3 regions of the Variovorax sp. P2_H12 genome follow, and region 1 is predicted to be linked to each of the others. Evidence: predicted binding sites of a transcription regulator. Region 1 holds the regulator's gene; each other region holds the start of a gene.
What was found. The regulator LexA, encoded in region 1, represses DNA repair genes until DNA is damaged. The targets are predictions, from matches to a motif close to ACTGTATNNNNATACAGT.
Positions count from the first base shown of each region.

Region 2: the regulator LexA is predicted to act here: its motif matches at 1,453-1,470, upstream of imuA (translesion DNA synthesis-associated protein ImuA).
Region 3: the regulator LexA is predicted to act here: its motif matches at 1,790-1,807, upstream of AC1DYK_RS24895 (PA0069 family radical SAM protein).

Region 1 covers NZ_JBFUFO010000024.1:588-3,854, reverse strand. The annotation lists gene AC1DYK_RS18455 (D-2-hydroxyacid dehydrogenase family protein) at 1-234, opposite strand, end outside; gene AC1DYK_RS18450 (hypothetical protein) at 353-691, opposite strand; gene lexA (transcriptional repressor LexA) at 838-1,512, opposite strand; gene AC1DYK_RS18440 (asparaginase) at 1,587-2,576, shown strand; gene AC1DYK_RS18435 (hypothetical protein) at 2,581-2,997, shown strand; gene AC1DYK_RS18430 (DUF6152 family protein) at 3,016-3,267, shown strand, end outside.
Region 2 covers NZ_JBFUFO010000003.1:29,668-32,934, forward strand. The annotation lists gene AC1DYK_RS02885 (alpha/beta fold hydrolase) at 1-378, shown strand, start outside; gene AC1DYK_RS02890 (aldo/keto reductase) at 394-1,329, opposite strand; gene imuA (translesion DNA synthesis-associated protein ImuA) at 1,484-2,281, shown strand; gene AC1DYK_RS02900 (Y-family DNA polymerase) at 2,469-3,267, shown strand, end outside.
Region 3 covers NZ_JBFUFO010000033.1:151,659-154,925, reverse strand. The annotation lists gene AC1DYK_RS24905 (3'-5' exonuclease) at 1-115, shown strand, start outside; gene AC1DYK_RS24900 (gluconokinase) at 128-595, opposite strand; gene AC1DYK_RS24895 (PA0069 family radical SAM protein) at 681-1,775, opposite strand; gene AC1DYK_RS24890 (AP2 domain-containing protein) at 1,955-2,764, shown strand; gene AC1DYK_RS24885 (DOPA 4,5-dioxygenase family protein) at 3,123-3,267, shown strand, end outside.

The DNA of each region.
Region 1 (3,267 bases):
CCGGCCGGTCTGCGAGATCAGCTTGAGCTTGGGCAGCTTCTCGATCAGTTGCCTGGAGATCTGGGTGCGCTCGCGGATCAACACGATCACATCGGCGTCCTTCAGGCGCACCGAGAGTTGGCCAATGCCCTTGACCGTGTTGGTGTAGACCTTGGCCGCATAGGCGTCGAGCTTGGAGGCGCAGCTCAGCTTGCGCACCGCATCCTGATAGTCGTCGAGGATCACAATGTTCATGGCGTGCCATTGTGCCTCGCACGACCGGGATGCTGTGTCGGCGTATCTCGACTTGTCTGCTGCGTCGGCCCGGATTGCCGGCGCCTGCTCGACGCCGGCGTCCGCCTCGCGGGCGGGCTCAGTGCATGTGGGCTGGCCGGGGCGTGGCCTCGGCGGCCTCCAGCGCCACCAGGCGGTCGAGCTCCGCACACACATCCGCCATGCGGCCCGAGATCACCACACGACCGGCGGCCCGGCCCGGCTGTTGCGCATCGACCGTCCGGACGACGCGCAGGGGGCGTGCCGGCGCACCTGCAGCTGCCGGAGCGCCCTGGCGAAGCCCGCAGCTGGGACGAACGCCGACGTAGCGCAGGCCCGATGACATCGTGCGGCCCGGACGGCGCCGTGGCATCCAGCGGTTGGCCAGCGACTGCAGCGGCGTCAGAAGATCAGCAATGCTGAGGAGAGCGATTCCCATGTGAACTCCAGAAAAATCAGAGGTTGAACACAGGCAGGATTGCTTTCATCGGCCTCGACAGGGTGATGGCTCTTCGCGCCATACGCCCGCCACCTGTTGCGGCCGGATCGGGTGCGCATGCGTGACCGCAGGCGCGGAACTGGCCCTTACATCAGCATCGTGTTGCGGATCAGGCCGACCGCCAGGCCTTCGATTTCGAAGGGCTCGCCGGGCTGGACCACGATCGTGGGGTAGTCGGGGTTCTCGGCGTGCAGCTCGATGACCTGCTTGTTGCGCTTGAGGCGCTTGACCGTGACTTCGTCTCCCAGCCGCGCCACGACGATCTGGCCGTTGCGGGCTTCCTTGGTGGCCTGGACCGCCAGCAGGTCGCCGTCCATGATTCCGGCGTCGCGCATGGACATGCCGCGCACCTTGAGCAGGTAGTCGGGTTGGCGCTGGAAGAGGGTGTTCTCGACGTAGTAGGTCTTGTCGACGTGTTCCTGGGCGAGGATCGGCGATCCGGCGGCGACGCGGCCGATCAGCGGCAATGCCAGCTGTGCCATGCCCGGCAGGGAGAGCGAGAACTGGTTGTTGCGGGATTCGTTGAGGGAGCGCAGTGCGTCGCCCTTGAGCCGGATGCCACGCGAGGTGCCGCTCACGAGCTCGATGACACCCTTGCGCGCCAGCGCCTGGAGATGCTCTTCGGCTGCGTTGGCCGACTTGAACCCCAGTTCGGCGGCGATCTCGGCCCGCGTGGGGGGCGCACCGGTGCGTGCGATGGCGCTCTGGATCAGATCCAGAATCTGCTGCTGGCGGGCTGTAAGCTTGACTGCGAACTGCATGGTGACTCCTGACGGGGTACTGGCTAAACGTCCAGTACCTGTATTTTTAACCAGTTTTGAAAAGTTGGCAAGCCATGGACCCCATCTCCGTGAACCGTGAGCGCCGCGTGATCGTCCTGGGCACCGGCGGCACCATCGCCGGACGTGCCGGCACTGCGAGCGACAACATCGGCTACACCGCCGGCGAGGTCGGCGTCGCCGATCTGCTGCACGGCATCGACGCTCCTGCTGGCATCGGGCTGGAGGCCGAGCAGGTGTCGCAGGTCGACAGCAAGGACATGGGCGTCGCCATCTGGCGGGCGCTGGCGCAGCGCTGCGCCCACTGGCTCGCAGAGCGAGATGTGGCGGGCATCGTCATCACGCACGGGACCGACACGCTGGAAGAAACCGCGTTCTTCCTCCAGTCGGTGCTGGCGCCTTCGAAGCCGGTGGTCCTGACCTGCGCGATGCGGCCGGCCAGCGCCCTTGCACCCGACGGACCACAGAACCTGCGCGATGCCATCGTCGTCGCCGCGACGCCGCACGCATGCGGCGTGGTCGCCGTCTGCGCGGGGACCGTTCACGGCGCCCTCGAGGTCCGGAAGGTCCATACCTACAGGCTCGATGCCTTCGATTCGGGCGATGCCGGCCCGCTGGCCTATGTCGAGGAAGGCACGGTGCGCCTGCTCAGGTGCTGGCCGGCAGGCGACCCGGCCGCTCGAGCCGTCTTCGATCGCATGGCGGGCGCGGCGACCTGGCCCCGCGTGGAGATCCTCGCGAGCCACGCCGAAGCGCGCGGCACCCTCGTCGATGCGCTGCTCGAGGAGCGCCGGCGCGGCGCCGTCGAGCCGGTGCAGGGGATCGTGCTGGCCGCGACCGGCAACGGCACGCTGCACCACGCGCTGGAAGCCGCGGCGCTTCGGGCGCAGGCCGAGGGCGTGGCGGTGGTGCGCGCGACGCGCTGCGCCGAAGGGCGGATCCTGCCGAGACCCGACCAGCGCCTGCGCGACGCCGGGGCGCTGAGTCCGGTCAAGGCGCGGATCGCGCTGATGCTCGAACTGCTGGCGAGCGGCCCGGCCGCCTGACCCCATGCTCGACGCGCTGCGCACGATTCCTTGGGCCTATCCGGCGCTCGAGGTCGCGCACATCGTCGGCATCGCGCTGCTCCTGGGCAATCTGGTGGCGCTCGAGGTTCGGGTGTTCGGCCGTGTGGCCGCCTTGCCGATCATGGGGCTGGCCAGGCTGTCGCTGACCATCGCGCTGACAGGCTTCGCGCTCGCGGCAGCCAGCGGATCTCTGATGTTCGCCACCCAGCCCGCAGAGCTGCTCGCCAACCGCGTGTTTCTGGTGAAGATGGGGCTGTTGCTCGTGGCCGGCTGCAACGCGCTGTGGTTCCACGGCCGCCGCTCGCTGGCGAAACTTGACTGGCTGGCGCGGATACAGATGTTGTCGTCCACTGCGATCTGGCTGGCCGTCGTGTTCTGCGGCCGCTGGATCGCCTACTGAGCGAAAGGAGCCCCCTGCATGAAACGTCGCAGCCTGATGTTCGCCGTTGCAGCGCTGCCCGCAGCGATGCCGTTCGCCTGGGCCCACCACGGATGGAGCAGTTTCGACCAGGACCGGCCGCTCTACCTGGAAGGCAAGGTGGTGAGCGCGCGCTGGCAGAACCCGCACGCCGAGCTGGTGATCGAAGTACCGCCCGACCTCAAGACGCCCGGCGACCTGTCGAAACGCGAATTGCCGGCGCAAAGCGCCCCGGTCGACGGCCCCGGCCTG
Region 2 (3,267 bases), on a different contig from region 1:
AACTGGCGCGCCGCCGAGGACCGCGACCAGGAGCGCGCCGCGCTGCTGCACAACCTTGCCGCGCTGATGCTGCACGACCGGGCCGCGATCGATGCGCTGGCCTTCGCGATCCACGATATCTCCTGCCACGGCACGCGTTTTCGCAGCAAGGAGGTCTCGCTGGCCGGTGGGCTGCAGGCCGCGCTGGATGCGATCGGCGGGCGCCAGTTGCTGTTGTGGGGCGAGCACGACGTGACCGCGCAGGCGCGGTCGGTGGTGGCGCAGCTCGCCGCGGATCATCCGGGGCGCGAAGGCGTGGTGATCGAGGGAGCCGGGCACTGGGCCCAGTTCGAGCGGGCGGACGAGGTCAACGCGGCGCTGCTGCGGTTTCTGGCTTAGGCCTGTTCACAGACCCTAGATCCGCAGCGAAGCTTCATGGCGCCGCCAGAAGGCCGCGTCCGGAAACGAACCCGCACCGGCTGCCGCGTTGTCCGCCATATGCACCGGCCGGCCGGTGCCGGGAATCGTGCAGGTCACGGCGGGGTGGCTCAGCACGAACTTGAGCAGCACCTGTGCCCAGCTCGTGCAGCCGATCTCGGCGGCCCAGCCGGGCAGGGGCTTGTCGCGCAGTTGGCGCAGCAGTCCGCCGCCGCCAAAGGGCAGGTTGCCGATCACGGCCACGCCGCGCTCGGCCGCCAGCGGCAGCAGGCGCTGGGCCGCCTCGCGCTGGTCGATCGAATAGTTGATCTGCAGGAAGTCGAGCTTCTCGGCACGCAGCACCGCCTCGACCTCGGCATGGGCCGACGCGGTGTAGTGCGTGATGCCGATGTAGCGCACGCGACCCTGGTCCTTCCAGCCGCGCAGGGTCTTGAGGTGGGTGCGCCAGTCGACCAGGTTGTGCACCTGCATCAGGTCGATGCGATCGGTGCGCAGGCGCTCGAAGGACTGCTCCATCTGCGCGATGCCGGCATCGCGGCCGGTCGTCCAGACCTTGGTGGCAAGGAAGGCCCTGGCGCGCTGGTTCGACGCCGCCAGCAGGTCGCCGGTCACGGCTTCGGAGCGGCCGTACATCGGCGAGCTGTCGAGCACCGTGCCGCCGGCGACGAACAAGGCATCGAGCACGCCCGCAAGGCGCTGGTATTCGGCGCTGCCGGCAGCGACGTCGAAGCCGATCCAGGTGCCGCAGCCGACCACGGGCAGGGCTTCGCGGGTGGCGGGGATGGGGCGGGTGTTCATGCGCTTGGCCTCCCGGGGTTGCGCTGCCGCGCGCATCGGCAATGTGGCGCAGAGCGATAGGGCGACGCCCAGGCGCAGCAACTGGCTGCGGGTGAGGGCGGGTGCGGTGGGCATGGAGGGCTCAGGTCAGGGCCGACATCTGTGAGGCAGATGGTGATCGATTGACTGGAAACTCGTGCCAATGCCCCTGCGCCCAGGTCGGCATGGAAATAAAAAACGCTGGCGGATCGCAAGAATACTGTATAAAAATACAGCCATTCGATCCATCATGGGCCTTCCTTCCCTCGACTCTTTTTCCTCTTCCGCGCGCCACAAGATGTGGCGCGGGGATGAGCTGGGCGTGGCCGACGCGCAGGTCGTCGGCACCGGCCATGCCGCGCTCGATGCGCAACTGCCCGGGGGCGGCTGGCCGGTCGGGGCGATGACCGAATTGCTGCAGTCTTCTCCCGAGGCGCATTCGTGGCAGCTGCTGCTGCCTGCGCTCGCACAAGCCGTGCAGGGAGGCACCGGCCCGGTGGCGCTGATCGGTGCGCCCCACGAGCCTTTCGGGCCCTCGCTGGCGGCGGGTGGCCTGCCAGTCGAATCGCTGTTGTGGATCCGCAGCGAGGCGTCGGCCGCGCGGCTCTGGGCCTGCGAACAGGCGCTGCGCTGCGCCGACGTCGCTGCCGTGCTGGCATGGCTGCCGCAGGCGCGGGTGGGCGAGTTGCGGCGGCTGCAATTGGCGGCGGCGCAGCACGAGTCGCTGCTGTTCGTGTTCCGGCCCGCGACGGCGGCTGCGTCCACCTCGCCGGCACGCTTGCGGCTGCAACTGGCCACCTGCGAGGACGACCCTGCGCAGATCGACGTCCACATCCTCAAGCGCCGCGGCCCGCCGTTGGCTTCGCCGATCCAGCTGCCGGCACGCAGCGACCGCATGACGGCGCTGCTCGCCGCGAGCCAGTTGCGGCGCAAGCTGCGTCGTCAGCAGGAGAGCGCGGCGCAGGCGCCGGCAGGTGCCAAGGTGGTGCGCCTCGAATTCCATCAGGAACAACGACATGCACTGGATCGCATTGCGATGGCAGCCTGAACTGGCCCCCACGCTCCCCACTTCGTATGGTTCGCTGCCCCCCGAGGGGGCCGCAGACCGCCTTGGGGCGGCCCGGCGCCGGTCTGAACTGGCCCCCACGCTCCCCACTTCGTGTGGTTCGCTGCCCCCCGAGGGGGCCGCAGACCGCCTTGGGGCGGCCCGGCGCCGGTCTGACCCCGAGGCCGAGGTGCAGCCTCCGTCCGCCGAGGCGCTCGGCTGGTGGGCCCTGCAGTTCACGCCGCGCGTCGCCTGGGTCGATGAAGCGCTGTTGCTCGAGGTGTCGGCTTGCGAGCGCTTGTGGGGCGGGCGGCTCGGCCTGATGCGCCAGATCGTGCACCTCAATCCTGCGGCGCCGGTGCGCGTGCGGCAGGCCCAGGGCGCGACCAGCCTGGTGGCGCTCGCGCGGCTGCGGATGTTCGCGTGCGGCCGGCAGCCTCCGGCCGAGCTGCCGGGGGGCTTGCCGCTCGACACGCTGAGCGCCGCGCGCGATCACCTCGACGTGCTGGCGCACCTCGGCTGCCGCACCTGGGGCGAGGTGGCGGCGCTGCCGCGCGGCGGCCTCACGCGCCGCTTCGGCAAGGACCTGCGCGCGGCGCTCGATGAGGCGTGGGGCTTGCGTCCCGAAAGCCATCGCTGGCTCACGCTGCCCGATGTGTTCGAGCAGAAGCTGGAGCTGCCGGCGCTGGCCGAGGGCGCCAGCGAACTCATGTGGTCGGCCAACCGCCTGCTCGCGGCGCTGCAGATCTGGCTGCGCGCGCGGCAGCGCGGCGCGGTGTCGCTCGAGCTGCAATGGACGCTCGACCTCAAGCGCTTCAATGGTGTCGACTTGCCGCCGCACCAGCAGATCACGGTCCGCACGGCCGAACCGACGCAGGACATGGCGCACCTGCGCCGCCTGATGGCCGAGCGGCTGGCGCTCACGACCCTGGCGGCGCCGGCGAGCTGGTTGCGCCTGCGCACGCTCGAAACCACGCCCTGGGCCGGTG
Region 3 (3,267 bases), on a different contig from region 1:
GACCTCGAACTGGGCCAACCGCCAGCTGACCGACGCGCAACTGCGCTATGCGGCCAACGATGCGTATGCAGCGATCCGGGTCTTCGACGCGCTGGGGCTCCGCCCCGACGGCTGAGTCACCGCGCGCTCAGACCCAGACCCGCACGCGCGCCACCAGCTCGGGCAACGGCGCGGTGGCGTCCACCTCCAGTACCCCCGGTTCGCCGACCGGGGATTCCAGCGTCGCGAACTGGTTGGCGACCAGGCTGGCCGGAAACATGTGCGCGCCGGCGCGCGCCGCCACGCGACGCTCGGCCTCCTCGCGCGTCAGCGCCATGAAGACGAAGCGCAGGCCCGGAACTGCGGCGCGCAACCGCTCGCGGTAGTCGCGCTTGAGGGCCGAACAGGTCAGCACCGCCCCACCCTGGTGACGCGCCATTTCAAGGCCCAGCGCGGTCAGCCAGCCCGCACGGTCGGCGTCGGTGAGCGCAATTCCGGCGCGCATCTTGGCAACGCTTTCGGGCGAATGAAAGTCATCGCCTTCGATCAGTGGCAGTTCCATGTCCCGTGCCAATGCGGCGCCCAGGCTGGACTTGCCGCAACCGGAAACCCCCATCACCACCCACCAGGGAGTCGTCGTTGGTGGGGGAACGCAATTTTTTGCCATTCACTGCATTGTGTAACCAACTCGACCCATCCCGCTAGAACAGACTGCCCTGCCCTGCGGCGCCAGGTGGTCGGAACGCGCCGAGGTCGAGTGCGATGCGCTCGCGGTTGAAGCCGATGCGCCGGGCCGCCTTCTCGAAACGCTGACGGATCAAGTCGGCCCACAGCCCGCTGCCCTTCATGCGGGTCGCGAAGTCGGCGTCGTAGTCCTTTCCGCCACGCATCTCGCGGATGCGCGCCATGATGCGGTCCGCGCGCTGCGGGTAGTGCAGCTCGAGCCATTGCTTGAACAGCGGCGCCACCTCCCACGGGAGCCGGATGACCGTATAGAAAGCGCAACGCGCACCCGCCTCCCAGGCGGCCTCCAGCACTTGTTCCATGTCCTCGGTGACGAAGGGAATCTGCGGCGCCACGCTGACGCCGACCGGCACGCCCGCATCGGCCAGCGTGCGCAGGGTGCGCAGCCGCCGGTGCGGCGCGGCGGCGCGCGGCTCGAGCTTGCGCGCCAACTCGCCGTCGAGCGTGGTGATCGTGACGTAGACCGCCGCCAACCGGTCGGTCGCCATCGGCGCGATCAGGTCGAGGTCGCGCTCCACCGCGCTCGACTTGGTGACCAGGCCGAAGGGATGGCGGGTTTCCTTCAGCAGTTCGATGACCGAACGCGTAAGCCGCAGCTCGCGCTCGATCGGCTGGTAGCAGTCGGTGGCGGTGCCGATCGCGATCTGGCTGGGACGATAGCCCCTGCGGCCGAGTTCGCCGCGCAGCACCTCGGCGATGTTGCGCTTGGCGATCAGCTTGGTCTCGAAATCGAGGCCGGGCGAGAGATTGAGGTAGCTGTGCGTGGGCCGCGCGAAGCAGTAGATGCAGCCGTGCTCGCAGCCGCGGTAGGGATTGAGCGATCGATCGAAGGGGATGTCGGGCGAATCGTTGTCGCTCAGCACCGACTTCACGTCCTCGAAGCGGACCTCGGTCGCCAGCGGCGGCAGGCCCTCGGACTCGGCCTCGCCTTCTTCCAGCGTGCCCCAGCCGTCGTCGAAGGCATCGCGAACGTCGCGCTCGAATCGATGCGGCAGGCGCGTGGCCGCGCCGCGGCCCTTGAGGGCGTGGACGGGGATGAAGGTGTCGGCCATGGGGCGATCCGCATACTGTATGAAATCACAGTATTTCACGGTTTAACCCGGGCTGCAGCAACCGTTTGTACATATCTTCGGGAATTTTCGATCTCGAAAAGTAGCGTGCGCTCACAGACAGCAAAGCCGCCGAAATCTGAAGATCGCAACCACAAGAGTTTCTAGGACGGATGGGGTGCATGCGGTCGATGTACGGAATCACGCGCGGGCCGCGAGGCTGGAAAGTTCAATTGAAGCGCAGCGGCGTCACGCTGTTCAGGCAGTTCGGCTTCAAGATGCACCAGGGCGAGGCGATCGCGCTGTTGCGAGCCCAGGGATGGCGCGATCAGATGGTCAAGAAGCATCCGCCCGTTCCGCGGCGCAAGAGAGCCGACGTCCTCAGACGCAATAACAAGACCGGCATTCCGGGCGTGACCTGCCAGTTGGGCCCCGACGGCAAACCCCGCGCCTGGACCGCAAGGACCTATCTCGGCCCAGGCGAAATAGCCAACAAGTACTTCAGCGTCGGCCGCTATGGCCTCGAAGCCAAGCTGCTGGCTATCGCCGAACGTCAAGCGCAGCTTCGCCGGATGTCAGGACTGGCTTGCCCCCATCCGGACGAAGCGGATCTGCGCCTGGCGCCACCAAGGTCGTTGCCGTCGGATGGCCTTGCGCCTGTGACCGCAAGGGAAATAGTCCGCAGCAACAACAAGAGCGGCGTCGCCGGAGTTGCCTACCGACGGCAACACCCGGGAGATCCCGGTCGATGGACGGCCACCACCCGAGCGAGAGATGGCAAGCACCTGCGGCTGTCCTACTCCGTGCGGGAGCACGGAGAGGAGGCGGCCAAGGCGCTGGCCATCGCGGCGCGGCAAGACCAACTAAGGCAAATGGCAGCCAAGGCGAAGCGGAGGCCGGCGGAGCAAGCGTCCGCGTGCCCGGAGGGCAGCAATTCCGCCAAGGCAGCAGCATCGGATAACCCAACGAATGACGGAACGCGCGATCTGTAAAGCCCTGGCTCCGTGAAGCAGAGCCAGAGTTGGCACACAGGAAAAGGTTGGGGGCGGGCCTCCAGGCCTCCGAGAACCTGCTTGACGCCGTCCAGGCGTCGGCGCAATCGTCGGACAGGCGCTATGCCATCGGGGCGGCCGATATCCTGGAACTGATCAGCACCCAGGGGATGCTTGCCGAAGCACAACAAGAGCGCATTCGCTGCCGGGCCGAATGGCGATCGGCTCGGCTCCGGCTTCTTGCAAGTGCAGGCAGGTTAGGTCGCATGGAACTGGACCTTGCGGAACGCGCCGTTCGATGAACACGCTTGACGCATCCAGACACTCGGCTAAGCTGCAGATCGTCCGCCAGCACACCATGCCCCGCCGTCCCGAAAACCTCTACCCGCAGTACCACGCCCACATCTACTTCGGTCCCGGTACGGTCGCCCAGGCGCGCAAGATCGCCGAGGACGCGGGACACGAACTTCTGGTCGTGGTCGGCCGGGTGCACGAGCGACTGG